2 linked regions of the Prochlorococcus marinus str. MIT 1013 genome follow. Each later gene encodes a partner of the first gene's protein in a complex. Links are inferred from orthologs where the notes say so. Each region holds a gene or a part of one and is shown on either strand. Other genes may lie near its edges.

What was found. Proteins that work in one complex are often made in the same cells at the same time.
Region 2: the proteins of prmC (region 1) and prfA are in contact, whole or in part, in a crystal structure (PDB 2B3T), measured with the Escherichia coli proteins. The link is inferred for Prochlorococcus marinus str. MIT 1013 from one-to-one orthologs.

The regions. Positions count from the first base shown.
Region 1 is NZ_CP114778.1:1,830,354-1,838,434, forward strand. What follows is about bases 2,767-5,708. They hold prmC (peptide chain release factor N(5)-glutamine methyltransferase), read left to right. Parts: upstream 2,767-3,797; coding sequence 3,798-4,619; downstream 4,620-5,708. Other genes in these bases: psbM (photosystem II reaction center protein PsbM), read left to right, coding at 2,994-3,152; O5633_RS10370 (acyl-CoA thioesterase), read left to right, coding at 3,290-3,739; O5633_RS10380 (L-threonylcarbamoyladenylate synthase), read left to right, coding at 4,621-5,196; minE (cell division topological specificity factor MinE), read right to left, coding at 5,582-5,708. Also shown: O5633_RS10345 (30S ribosomal protein S1), read right to left, coding at 1-73; transcriptional regulator NrdR, read right to left, coding at 176-655; O5633_RS10355 (photosystem II reaction center protein T), read right to left, coding at 845-940; psbB (photosystem II chlorophyll-binding protein CP47), read right to left, coding at 978-2,501; more of minE, read right to left, coding at 5,709-5,923; septum site-determining protein MinD, read right to left, coding at 5,928-6,743; septum site-determining protein MinC, read right to left, coding at 6,902-7,549; O5633_RS10405 (HD domain-containing protein), read right to left, coding at 7,546-8,081. UniProt on the Escherichia coli protein: Methylates the class 1 translation termination release factors RF1/PrfA and RF2/PrfB on the glutamine residue of the universally conserved GGQ motif, i.e. on 'Gln-235' in RF1 and on 'Gln-252' in RF2.
Region 2 is NZ_CP114778.1:1,206,570-1,212,110, forward strand. The notes cover bases 2,520-5,288. They hold prfA (peptide chain release factor 1), read right to left. Parts: upstream 4,569-5,288; coding sequence 3,471-4,568; downstream 2,520-3,470. Other genes in these bases: alr (alanine racemase), read right to left, coding at 2,520-2,886; O5633_RS07195 (HNH endonuclease), read left to right, coding at 2,960-3,466; rpmE (50S ribosomal protein L31), read right to left, coding at 4,608-4,868; rpsI (30S ribosomal protein S9), read right to left, coding at 4,906-5,288. In the rest of the region: O5633_RS07180 (tetratricopeptide repeat protein), read left to right, coding at 1-1,058; more of alr, read right to left, coding at 1,678-2,519; more of rpsI, read right to left, coding at 5,289-5,313; rplM (50S ribosomal protein L13), read right to left, coding at 5,310-5,541. UniProt on the Escherichia coli protein: Peptide chain release factor 1 directs the termination of translation in response to the peptide chain termination codons UAG and UAA.

The DNA of each region.
Region 1 (8,081 bases):
TATCTTCTTCAGGTATTGATGTTTCTGTTTCGAGATTTTTGTCTTGAACTTTGCTTGCTGGATTTTCAGACATGCTTGATTGGCGGTATGCCTTTTAGGACAGTGCGATAGAAATACAAAATGGCCCGCCGACCAAATTGAACTTAAATTCTACTTTATTGATAGGTCTTTCTTGTTAAAGAACTGACGCTAATTGTTCTTTTTTTAGTGGTTTTAGTGAGTCAAGGGTTTTTATGAAATCATTAATTCCATGAAACTGTCTATAAACAGAGGCAAATCTAATATAGGCAACTTCATTTATATCTTTTAAATGTGTAAGAACCATTTCTCCAATCTCATTTGTTTTAATTTCTTTACGAACCCCTTGATGGAGTTCTAATTCTATTTCATCAACAATAAATTCAATTTTAGATCCATTTATAAGTGTTTTTTCACATGCTCTATTTAAACCACCAATTATTTTAGTTCGATTAAATAATTCTTTTGCTCCGCTTCTCTTTATCACGGTAATTGGTATAGTTTCTACTCTTTCATAAGTAGTAAATCGGAAGTCGCAATTTAAGCACTCCCTTCTTCTTCTTACGCTTCTTCCAGAATCAGCCGAACGAGATTCAAGAACTCGACTGTCTGTATTTTGACAAGATGGGCACTGCATGCAGCCCTTTTCAATGATTTACCTAACTTTAAACATTTATTTGGCTTCTGAGAAGGGGTAGATTAAATAAAACTACTTTTTAATTAAAAAAATTTTATTTATATTGAACTTTATAATTAATAAATTTTTTGATTTAAAGTCTAAACATAAAAAAAAGCCCTGAGTTATCAGGGCTTTTTTTTATGTTAATTACTTATCGTACTTCGGTGGATCACGAAATGCGACAGCAAAGAAGAGCGTTACGAGTGCCAATGTAAGGATTAGCACGTAAGAGAAAGCTTCCATCTAAGTTCTCGGTATAAGGGGGGTAAAGAATCCTGGATTAAGCTCGACCAGGAACTCGGCGGGTTGATTCGTCTCCAAGTTTTTTGAAGAGACCAAACTCAACCTGATCCCCAAGCTCTGGATCGATACCTGAGAATCTGTCGCCAAAGAGAGTCCTTGCGGCATGCCACCAGTGCCCAAAGAGGAATAACAAGCCAAAACACAAGTGTGCATAGGTGAACCATGCTCTTGGAGAGCTTCTGAATACACCATCTGACTTGTAACGATCTCTGTCAAACTTGAAGGCTTCTCCAAGTTGAGACTTTCTTGCTAGACGTTTTACTATTACTGGATCAGTAAATGTTTGACCATTTAATTCACCACCGTAAACAGTAGCTTTGACGCCAGTTTGTTCAATGGAATACTTAGCTTCTGCGCGACGGAAAGGAATGTCAGCTTTAACATTTCCATCTTTATCTTCAAGAATGACAGGGAAGTTTTCAAAGAAATTTGGAATTCTTCTTACTTCTAAGTCATTACCATCGCTATCAGTAAATGAAATGTGACCTTGCCATCCACTTGGAACTCCATCGCCGTTAACCATTGCTCCTACTCTGAAGAGACCTCCTTTAGCAGGACTATTTCCAACATAGTCATAGAAAGCAAGTTGTTCAGGGATAGCTCCATATGCTTCAGCTTTTGAGGCACCGTCATTCATAGACTCTTGAACTCTGCGGTTGATTTCTGTTTTGAAATACCCAGAATCCCATTGATATCTAGTAGGACCAAATAACTCAACTGGTGTTGTTGCTGATCCATACCACATGGTTCCAGCGACTACAAAAGATACAAAAAGAACAGCAGCTAGAGCACTAGCAAGAACGCCTTCAAGGCTACCTAGCTTTAAAGCTCTATAAAGCCTTTCTCCAGGTCTATTGGTGATATGGAATATTCCACCAATTATTCCTAAAAGTCCTGCCCCAATGTGATTAGCGACAATTCCTCCAGCATTGAATGGATTAAATCCTTCTGCACCCCAAACTGGAGCAACTTTTTCTACATGACCAGTCAAGCCATATGGGTCAGAAACCCATATGCCAACGGTTGAGCAATGAAATGCGCCAAACCCAAAGCATGTCAAGCCAGCTAAGAAAAGATGGATCCCAAAGATTCTTGGAAGATCTAAAGCTGGTTCACCAGTGCGGGAATCTTCCCATAATTCAAGATCCCAGTATGTCCAGTGCCATACGGCAGCGAGCATCAAAAGACCACTGAAAACTATATGAGCTGCAGCAACACCTTCGAAGCTCCAGAAACCGGGGTCAATTCCGGTTGCACCGGTTATATCCCATCCGTTCCAGCTACCTGTGATTCCTAGGCGGGCCATGAAGGGCATGACATACATGCCTTGGCGCCACATTGGATTAAGTACTGGATCCGAAGGATCAAAAATGGCCAATTCATATAAGGCCATTGAGCCGGCCCAGCCGGCTAACAAAGCAGTATGCATGAGGTGCACGGCCAAGAGGCGGCCAGGGTCGTTAATAACAACTGTGTGCACCCGATACCAGGGCAATCCCATGGGTCAGGTTCGTATAACGAAGCTGCTTAATGCAGCAAGACTCGAATGATCGTAAATGGTATTGCTTGAGTTAATGCACAGGATGTAGAGACCTGAAATGACTTTTGACACTCTTGGATAAAATTTAGCTTGTTTTAAGCGGCTTGAATTCGTAAATAAGCAGTGGTGGACAAGAAAAAGTTAAAAAAAAAAGAAAAAAAAGAATTTTTCAAATTTCAATCGATTTTGTAATTTTAAGTTGTTTTTCTATCCAATCAGTTTGAAAACAGTTTGAAAAAAACGAAAATTCAGGCATTAAATTCACTTCAAATCCATCGATTTAAAAAATTTTTTAAAACTACTCAGATTAAAATAATTAAAAAAGACGAATTCAACTTATTATTTTTCGGCAAATTACAAAATCTCAGACTCTTTGATTTAAATCACGGTTTTTCTGCTGAAGGGATATATAGTTTATTTCAGTAAAAATTGTTCTGAGTAAAAACCTCGGTTATGGAAACCACTAGTTTTGGCTTTGCCGCAAGTCTTTTATTTGTTGGAGTACCAACGATCTTTCTTATTGGTTTATTTGTTTCTACCAGTGAGGGTGAGAAATCAAGCTTTTATTCGGATTCCAGCAAAGGTAGATTGAGTCCTGAGCCTAAAAAGTAATTTAGGACTTTTTCTATTCAAAGATCTCAAGAAACACTTGAGATCTTAATTGCTAATGAGGTCTTATCTTGGAAGGGTATTACTTCAAAATTTTATTTATTCAATTAAAGAATTAAGATATATGGTCTTTCTTTCTGATGAGCTCAATAAATAATCATTGGAAATTAATAAAAACGGTTCTTCCTCAGCACACTGATCATGCTGGAGTTATGTGGCATGGCTCTTATTTAAACTTTTTAGAAGAGGGGAGAATTAATGCATTGGATAATGTTGGGCTTTCGTATTCAAAATTATCTAAAAATGGTTTTGAAATCCCAGTGATTTCAATTCAACTTAAATATAAAAAATCTTTTATTCATGGAGAAAAAATTCTTATGTTAAGTCAATTTAAGCTGGAAAATAAAATACGACTTATTTGTAAAACTTTATTTTTAAAATCAAATGGTGATATTGGTGCAGAAGCAAAAATTGAACTTGTTGTTGTAAGAAAAATAAATGACTCAATAAAGTTAGTAAGAGAATTACCAGTACAAATTAAAAATATATTATTAAGTCTAGAAGAAGGCCCAAAAATTTCAAAGAATTAGATAATTCATGATTTTTAAATCCATTTCTGGTGAAGCTTTTCTGCAATGGAGAAAAAAAATGATTTTGAAAGGCGGTAGGAAGGTTGATTTTGATTGGCTTTTAGATATAGCGGCTGGAGTTTCTTGGGCTAAATTGCAAAGCATTATTTTGAATCCTAAGAATTTTATTTCCTTAGAAATCTCAACTGAAGAAATAGAAGTTATTTGGGACTCTCATTTAAAAGATCAAACCCCACTTCAGTATTTGATTTCTAAGTGTCCCTGGAGAGATATTGAGTTAGAGGTTTCAGCTGATGCTCTGATCCCCAGGCAAGAAACAGAATTTTTGATTGATGTTGCTTTAAAAAAAGTTACTAATATTGATTCTGGAAGATGGGCTGATCTGGGTACAGGCTCTGGAGCTATTGCAATATCTTTAGCTAAATCTCTTCCTAATTGGGATGGACATGCAGCTGATATTAGTAATGAAGCATTAGAACTAGCACAAAGAAATTTAAAATCTATAGTGCCAAGTGCGAATGTGATATTTTCTTTGGGTGATTGGTGGGAGCCTTTGAAAAGATGGAGGGAAAGCTTTGATTTGGTTTTAAGTAATCCTCCTTATATCCCCTCTGCTTTAATTGAAGAGTTAGAACCAGTTGTTAAAAATCATGAGCCACTTATAGCTTTGGATGGTGGAGAAGATGGAATGAATGCTTCTAGGAAAATCATCCTTGGGGCATTAAATGGACTTGCTAAAGGAGGTTGGTTAATTCTTGAACATCACTATGATCAGAGTGAAAAGATAATTAGTTTTATGAAGAATATTGGCATGGAAGAAGTTTCTTTTGAAAAAGATTTAAGTGGAATCAAGCGCTATGCAATTTGTCGTAGAAAATGAAATGATTACCGAGCAATTTGGAATTTCTGACTTGGCTTTAAAGTTGAAGAAGGGATCTTTAGCCTTATTCCCTACTGATACTTTGCCAGCACTTTGTTCATATCCAAAATACTCAAAAAAAATATGGACCATTAAGAAAAGGCCTTCAAATAAGCCACTTATATTAATGGGAGCTTGCTTAGATGATTTGTTTGAATTTGTTCATCCTTGTGCTATTGAAGAAGGCTTGAAATTGGCAAAAATCTATTGGCCTGGAGCATTAACAATAGTTTTGCCAACAATAGGAAATTTTTCTGAGCATTTGAATTGCCATTCTAATTCTGTGGGTTTTAGAGTCCCCGCATTAAGACTTGCAAGAGATTTGCTTATGAAAACTGGTCCTCTTGCAACTACAAGTGCAAACGTTTCTGGAGAAGAACCTGTTAAAGATGCGACAGAAGCTTCTATTCAATTCCCTGGGATTCCTATACTGGCTCCTATTCCTTGGCCAAATTCTTCTGGCATGGCAAGCACAGTTATTGAATGGCAAAATGGAAAGTGGAATTTGTTAAGGCCTGGCTCAGTTGTTTTGAAATAAAAGTTACTAATGATTTATCTGTTATTAATAGTTTTGTTAGTGCAATCTATTTTTTGGTGGCTTTTCAGACTCCCCATAATGAGTTTTGATTCAATTTTTCAGTTAAAATTTTTCAACCTATTTATTGCAACTTTTATAATTTGGATAATCTCTGGTAAATCTAAATAGATCTTTTTAGAACTGGTTTTAAAAATGCCGGCTAACAGATTTGAACTGATGACCTTCGCTTTACAAAAGCGCTGCTCTACCGCTGAGCTAAGCCGGCAACTCTTCTATCCTACCTAAAAATATAATCCAAAAGTTAATCCATTTAGAAAATTTGTTGAAAATACTTTTTTAAACTTTTTTGATCTTATCCAAAAAATAAATAACATCTTTGAATTGGTTAAGGATTTTCAACTGTGCTTTCTGATCCTTGAGAATTTTCATCTGGTTGATTAGATGCTTCTATAAGCTTGATTTGACCATTTAAAGTTCTTTTTATTGGTAAGTTTGCAACTAGTGCGGTCATTCGATCTTCTGTCTCTAAACTTACTGCTCCTTCATCCATATCTATTTCGACATACTTTGCAACGACCTCTAAGATTTCTCTTCTCATTTGATCCAGTAGTTCTGAACTAAGATCTGAACGGTCATGAGCCAAAACAAGTTGAAGCCTCTCTCTCGCAGTGCTAGCACTTGCACGCTGTCTTCTTAGTAATTTGTTGATAAGGTCTCTAAGTGTCATTGGTTTAGAAAATTTTTGTTTGCATTAGTCTTCTAAATTTTGCACCCAACCCAGAACTTTCCTCTATGGGATTAATCATTGGAATATCCTCACCTTTTAATCTCCTCGCAATATTCAGATAACATTTAGCTGCTGGTGAATTAACGCTATTTAAAGTAAGAGGTTCCCCTCGATTCGTACTAACAATAACTTGTTCATCTTCGAGAACTAGACCAAGCAAAGGTAAGGCTAAAATATCAGTTACATCATCAATAGATAGCATCTCTTGGCTAGCCATCATTTTTGGTCTAACTCTATTAAGCACTAACTGAACTGGCTTAATCCCATTTGTATTAAGTAAACCTATTACTCTATCTGCATCTCTGACGGCAGAGACCTCTGGATTGGTAACAACGATTGCTTCTTTGGAGGCCGACATAGCATTTTTAAATCCATCTTCAACTCCTGCAGGGCAATCAATCAGAACGTAGTTGAACTGTTCTTTTAACATGTCTACTATGCGTTTCATATCTTCTGGTTTTAACCAATCAAGCATTCTTGGATTACCAGCAGGAAGTAAAGATAGATTTGATTCTTGTTTATGCTTGACCAAGGCCTGATCAAGTCTGCACTCTTCTTCAAGAACTTCCTGGGCTGTATAGACTATTCGATTTTCTAGACCTAACAGTAAATCTAAGTTTCTCAGACCAAAGTCTGCATCTAAGACAGCAGTACTTAGTCCTTGTCTGGCGAGTGAAATGCCAAGATTTGCAGTAAGAGTTGTCTTGCCAACACCACCCTTTCCTGAGCAGATAAGAATGACGCGTGTATCTGTCTTCACGGACCTCCTTGAATTCGACAAATCTTAATTCGATTTTGATTAAGAAAAAAGCTTTATTGTTAGATCGGTTGCATTGGGTTTGCTTTTGAAGACATCTCTAAGGGCTTTTTTCAATTTTCCCAACTTTTTTTAAAACTATTTGCAGTTAGAATCTCGAATTAAATAGAGTCCAGTGGAGAAATTACAATTTCTTCGGAATTAATACTTGCTTGCTCTGCAAGACCAATTTGAGGTTTCTCCTTTGGGCCTCTAGCAACTTTCTTAGCGATTCTTAGTTGAACAGGTCTGAGTTGAAGTGCCGATATTGTTGCTTGAGTGTTACCTTTGCTTCCTGCATGCGCAATCCCAAGAAGTCTCCCCCAAATAATAATATTCCCTTCTGCACTAACTATTGCCCCTGGATTAACATCACCAAGGATTAACAAATCCCCGGGACTGTCAAGATAATCCCCAGATCGGACAGTTCCATGATGAAAATGGGTTTTTGAAAAAATTAAATTTTGCTCATTAATCTGTAAAGTGCTATTTGAACAATTTTGAACAATAAATTGAGATCTATAACCTAATGATTGAGAGCTTACTATTGTCTTTGTAGATGTTGAGCAAAAACAAGTAATTTTACAGTTGTTTTGATTTGCAATATCTGATATTTCTGAAATATCTGCACATGAAAGGTCGAGATCTTTACAATCAATTTCTATAAGATTTGATTTAAGAATTCTTAATTTATTTTTTAAACATAATTTCCAATTCGTATATTTACTCTCCTCGATAGTAATGATTGTTTTTTGATTTTCCGAATTCATTTTAAATTATGTTTTATTTTTAGTTTTTCAATCTCTATTTTTAATTCATTTTCAATTTCTTTTGGATAAATTAACCATGAAGATTGATTAGGCTCTATTAATCTTTCAACTAATGGAGAAGCTTTCTCTAAAGCCTGTAGCATGTCTCCATCCCATAATCGAAGTCCATGTTTATAAGGATGGTAACTTTTGATTACTTGCTCTCTTAACCCACATGATATATCTGGTTCGATATGATATTTCTCTGATAATATCCTCGCTTTTGATAGAGCTTCTAACCTTATCTCTAAAGTAAAGGATGATATATTTAAGGCTTTTAATAAATTTCTATTTATAAAACGTTTACAGAGATTGGATAGATTATCTGAACTAGATTGTTGCCATCTATAAATATGATAACTAGTTACGATGTCATCATTAGATAAAAAACTTTCTAAGGTCATTTCTTTATGATTCCATAGCCATTCAGACATGTTTCTATCTGCCCATACTTTTTTTGGCCCCAATTTTCTTGCTGTTATTATAATTTGTT
Region 2 (5,541 bases), 620 kb from region 1 along the record:
CAATGGCACATGCCAATTTAGGCACCATAATGAAAGATCTTGGCAACTTACAAGAAGCAGAAATATTCACTCTCAAGGCAATTGAAATTAACTCTGATCTCGCCCAGGCGCATTACAATCTAGGAATCATATTAGAGGATTTGGGCAAATCAAAAGAATCATTAAGACATTGGATTAAGGCAGCTGAATTAAAGCCTAAAGATGAGAAATTAATTATAGGATTAGCTCATAATTTATGTTATGGGAACAAATATGAATTAGCATTAAAATATCTAAGTAAAAATCAATCTAATTCTTCTCAAAGTGTATATCTAGGTTGTTTACTATCTCTTGATAGGGAAAAAGAATTCAATGAGAAGTACAAAGTACTCTACGAGAAAAAAGTTTGCAATGCCGATATCGGAGGCATAGTAGCGCATGCCAATATTATTTACGGAAAACAATACGAATCGCATTTCTGTAATGAATCAATTAAGTATGTATTAATAGATAAAATAAATGAAGAATTATTCTCCGAAAGTAACTTAAATCAACTAATCGCTTATAATAAAATGAGTAAGAAGGAAGGGAAATCTCAGGTCCTTCTCAGTAATGGTATTCAAACTTCGGGGAATTTATTTTCATTAGACTACTCATTTATTAAAGCAATGAAAAAGGCTTTAGAAATGAAGATTGAACAATACAAACAAAAATTCAAAGATAGTGGGCAAGGTTTCATAAATAATTGGCCCGAAAGTTATGAACTTCGATCATGGATGATTAGCATGAAAACTGGTGGATTTCTGAAGAGCCACAATCATGAATATGGATGGATTACTGGTAGTTTTTACCTTCAAATTCCCAAATATAATGATAATAAGAATGATGATTCAGGTAACATAGCTTTTAGCTATCAAGGTCCTAGATATCCTAATAAAGACAAGAATTTTAATTTAACTGTTAAGAAACTAGAAACTAGAGATATTTGTATATTTCCTTCTTCTTTATTTCATCATACAATTCCGTTTGAAAGTTCAGAAGAACGTATATGTTTTGTTTTTGATTTAGTACAGAAATAAATTTTATTCAACTTTCTTATAATTACTCCATTTAATTAAATACCACTAACGAATTATTTCCCAGAAAACAAAATAAAACCAACTTACAAAACTGGGCAAGATTTGAAGAGAAGCATAAAGATCCTTTCAGAGCAGGGAATCTTATTTCTCTTGGATTAAAAGCATCTACTTGGTAGGTGCTTTTTTAATGCCTTAAGTAATAAACAGAGCACACATATCCACCCAAGAAACTTCAATCCCCCTCTGACGCAGCAAAAATCCCCCTCAACGAGCGTGAAACCGATTGGCATATCAGAGATCTCTCTCTCCTACTGAGTTCTTAAAATCCCCCTCAAAATCCCCCTCGCACTTTTCGTTCTGTATTGCACACTAAGGGACCGCTTGAAACTCTTTATCTCTCTAAACCTTTACTAATACTGTATTTTTAATCTGTTTAGAACTGCTTAAAACCCTCTTACACCAAATAAGAACGGAGAGGGAGGGATTCGAACCCTCGACAGAAGTTACCTCCTGTAACTCCTTAGCAGGGAGCCGCTTTCAACCACTCAGCCACCTCTCCATAATAAATACCTTATCAAGTCAACGCTCCAAAAAATTAGATTGTGCTTCTCTACAAATTTTAAGTGACAATCCTAGGAAGTCGATTCCTGAAACTGCAAAGAACTTCCCATGGAATTGATCCAGACAAATCACACCAATGCTGAGGAGAAAGAAAAACCTCACCATCAGTTCCAAGAAGTGTTAAAACTTGACCTGTTTTAGTATCTGGTTTGTCAGTTATATCAAAAACCATTTGATCCATTGCAATTGCGCCTACTTGAGGAACCAACACTCCATCTATCGAGGCTGAAATTTTCCCAGAAAGAGTTCTGCTTACTCCATCTGCATAGCCAATAGCTACTACGGCAAGCTTACTTTTTCTTTGGGTTTTAAAAAAATGTCCATAACCAACTCCTATCCCTTTTTCAACATCCCTAATCAAAGTAACTCGAGCCCTAACTTTCAAGGCTGGAGTAAGGTTTAAATCAGACTCAAACTCATTTAGAGGAAGGTAGCCATAGAGGCTAAGTCCTACACGAACCATGTCAAAATGAAGACGACTATCTGAAAGTGTTCCCGCCGAATTTGCGAGGTGTCTACATAGAGACTCATTTCTTTTGCTCAAATCTTTTAAAACCTTTTTAAATCTATTTAACTGAATCCAAGTAAAACTTATTTGAGTATTGTTTTCTAAATCTTTTTCAGCAATTGCCAAATGACTATATATACCTTTTAAAGATATGTTTTCTAAACAATCAATTTTAGAAATTAATTCTTCCACTTCATTACAATCACAGCCAAGTCTTGTCATACCTGTGTCAACTTTTAAATGAATAACAAATTTTTTATTATTATTTTCCGCGATATTATTGCAAATTATTGCCTCACGAATTCCACTAATTGTAGGAATCAGATCCCAGCAAAAGGAAGAATAAAGTTCTTCTGCATTTATTAAATTTCCAAGAATTAATATCGGACACTTCAAGCCAGCATTTCTTAATTGAATCCCCTCTTCTAAAGTTGCTACTCCAAGACTATCGGCGCCTCCAGTCAAAGCAGACTTAGCAACAGTCTCTGAACCATGTCCATATCCATCAGCTTTTACAACTGCCATTAATAAGCAATCTTTGCCAATAAAATTTTTCAAAACTCTTGCATTATTTTCTATAGCTTTCGAATCAACCTCAACCCATGCGCGACTTTGGGGATCAGGGCTCATTACATTTTCAGTCGTCCCATCAAAAGTGACAAATTTTTGACTTCTATTGATCTTTGTCATACTCAGCATGCAATCAATGTAATAAGGGAAACTGCAACAAGGTCGGAATACCACTAGCATGCCGCTTATATAGCTTGCTTGCATGGGTCAAGTTCTTGTTTTGAATGCGTCCTATGAGCCATTGAACATCACTTCATGGCGACGCGCGACTGTTTTAATGCTTAAAGGTAAGGCTGAAAGTCTTGAAGAAGATACTGCGCACAATATTAGACAAGATTTCAAAGCTCCTACCGTAATAAGATTAAGACAATTTATTAGAGTTCCATATCGAGATATTCCTCTATCTAGAAAAAATATATTTCAAAGAGACGATAACTGCTGTCAATATTGTGGGCAGAAAAATAAAAAGCTTTCAATTGATCATGTCTTACCTCGAAGCAGAGGTGGAATGGATAATTGGGAAAATGTGATTACTGCATGTCTTCAATGCAACGTAATGAAAGGTAATCGAACTCCTGAAGAAGCAAAGATGCCATTAAAAACAAAACCTTATAAACCTTTAAACAATATGAGTTTTGAAACTACAAAGCAAATTCACTCTGGTCGCCATCAGGAATGGAGTAAATATGTAATTGGGTGGGCAGCTTAGTTTTTTACTCTTCAGATTGATTGCTGAGCTCTTCCATTTGCCTTTTTTGTTCCTCTGCAACACAAGCTCCGATAACATCCTCTAATTGACCTGCTAGAACTTGTTCTAATGGGAAATTAATTCCTAATCTATGATCAGTTGTTCGATTATCTTTATAATTATAAGTCCTTATTTTTTCACTTCTATCACCTGTTCCAACCTGAGACAATCGAGCAGATCTTTCTTTTGCATTGGCTTCAGCTATTTCTAATTCTAATAATTTAGCTCTTAAAATCTCCATGGCTCTTTCTCTATTTTGCAGTTGAGAACGTTCCTGTGTACAGAAAACTCTTATACCTGATGGCTTATGAAATAAATCAATGGCTGTTTCCACTTTATTTACATTTTGCCCACCAGCGCCACCAGACCTTGCTGTACTAATTTCTAAGTCAGTAGATTCTATTTTAACCTCAACTGGATCAGCTTCTGGCATAACAGCAACAGTTGCAGTGGAGGTATGTACTCTCCCTTGAGATTCAGTTGAAGGAACTCTTTGAACTCTATGAACACCTGCTTCAAACTTTAATTGACTATAAACAGACTCTCCTTTAACTGAGATAATCATTTCTCGAAAACCACCCATATCAGCTTCTGTTGAACTAATAGGTTTTACATTCCAACCTAATTTTTGTCCATATCTCTCATACATTCTTGCCAAGTCACCAGCCCATAAACAAGCTTCATTTCCTCCCGCTCCAGCCCTTATCTCAAGCATCACACTTCTCTCATCTCTTGGATCTTTGGGTAAAAGAGCCAAAGTCAATTTTTGAATTAATTCATTTTTTGAAAGTTCAAGATTTTGGAGCTCTTCTCTAGCTAAAAGTTCCATTTCCTTGTCATCTCTGCTCTCTTTTACTAAACCTTTGGCTTCTAAACATTCTCTCTCTATTATTTGAAGTTTTAAATAATCATTAACCAAAGGTTCTAGTCGAGACCTCTCTCTAGCAATTTTCTCTAGTTGTTTAGGATCTGATGCAACATCGGGATCTGCAAGTTGCAACTCTAAATTTTGAAAACTACTTTTAGCTGTCTCTAAACGTTTTATGAGGGTTGAAGAATCCATTCTTTGAATGCCCTACCTAAATATTTCAATCAAAAGCTATCAACTTTCTTTTTTTTCTTTTGAAGATTCATCTTTTTCTTCATTTAAATCTGATGAAGCCATACCATATTTTCTCATAAATCTATCCACTCTTCCTTCCGTATCTAAAATCTTTTGAGTCCCTGTGAAGAAAGGATGATTTCCACTCCAAACATCAACCTGTATTTCTGGCTGCGTGGAACCTGTTGTCATGACAACTTCACCATTACAAATAACTTTTGCTTCTGGATACCAAGTTGGATGTATATCTGATTTAGGCATGATAAAAAAAGAGCAAGATAGAAGGTAAAAAATAAAATTATCTCTTTGAGAATTGTGGAGCTTTACGAGCTTTTTTTAGACCATATTTACGTCTCTCTTTTGCTCTAGGATCGCGACTAAGGTGACCCTCTACTTTAAGAGGCTTACGATTATCGAGAGATAATTCACACAAAGCTCTAGCAGCACCCTGCTTGATAGCATCTGACTGGCCAGTCAAACCACCACCAAATACATTAACTAGAACATCGTAAGATTCACTCAAACCTAATGTTTTCAAAGGAGCTTTTACAGCAGATATATAAGCGGGATTGAAATTCAAATAATGATCGCCTGGTCGACCGTTGATAACTATTTCACCTTTTCCAGGGGTTAACCTTACTCTCGCAACTGATGTTTTACGTCTACCAGTTCCCCAGTAAACTACATTGTTTGTGGAACTAGTCATTTCGCAACAGATTCAGAATTTAAAATGAGAGTCTTTGGCTCTTGGGCTGAATGGGGGTGATCAGAGCCTTTGTAGACTTTGAGCTTAGTAAATAATTGCCTTCCAAGCCTTGTGTGAGGAAGCATTCCTTTGATTGCCTTTTCCACTATCCTCTCTGGAATTCTAGATTGAAGAGCCTTAAAAGTTTCAACTTTCATTCCTCCAGGACGTCCAGAGTGTCTGCGATAA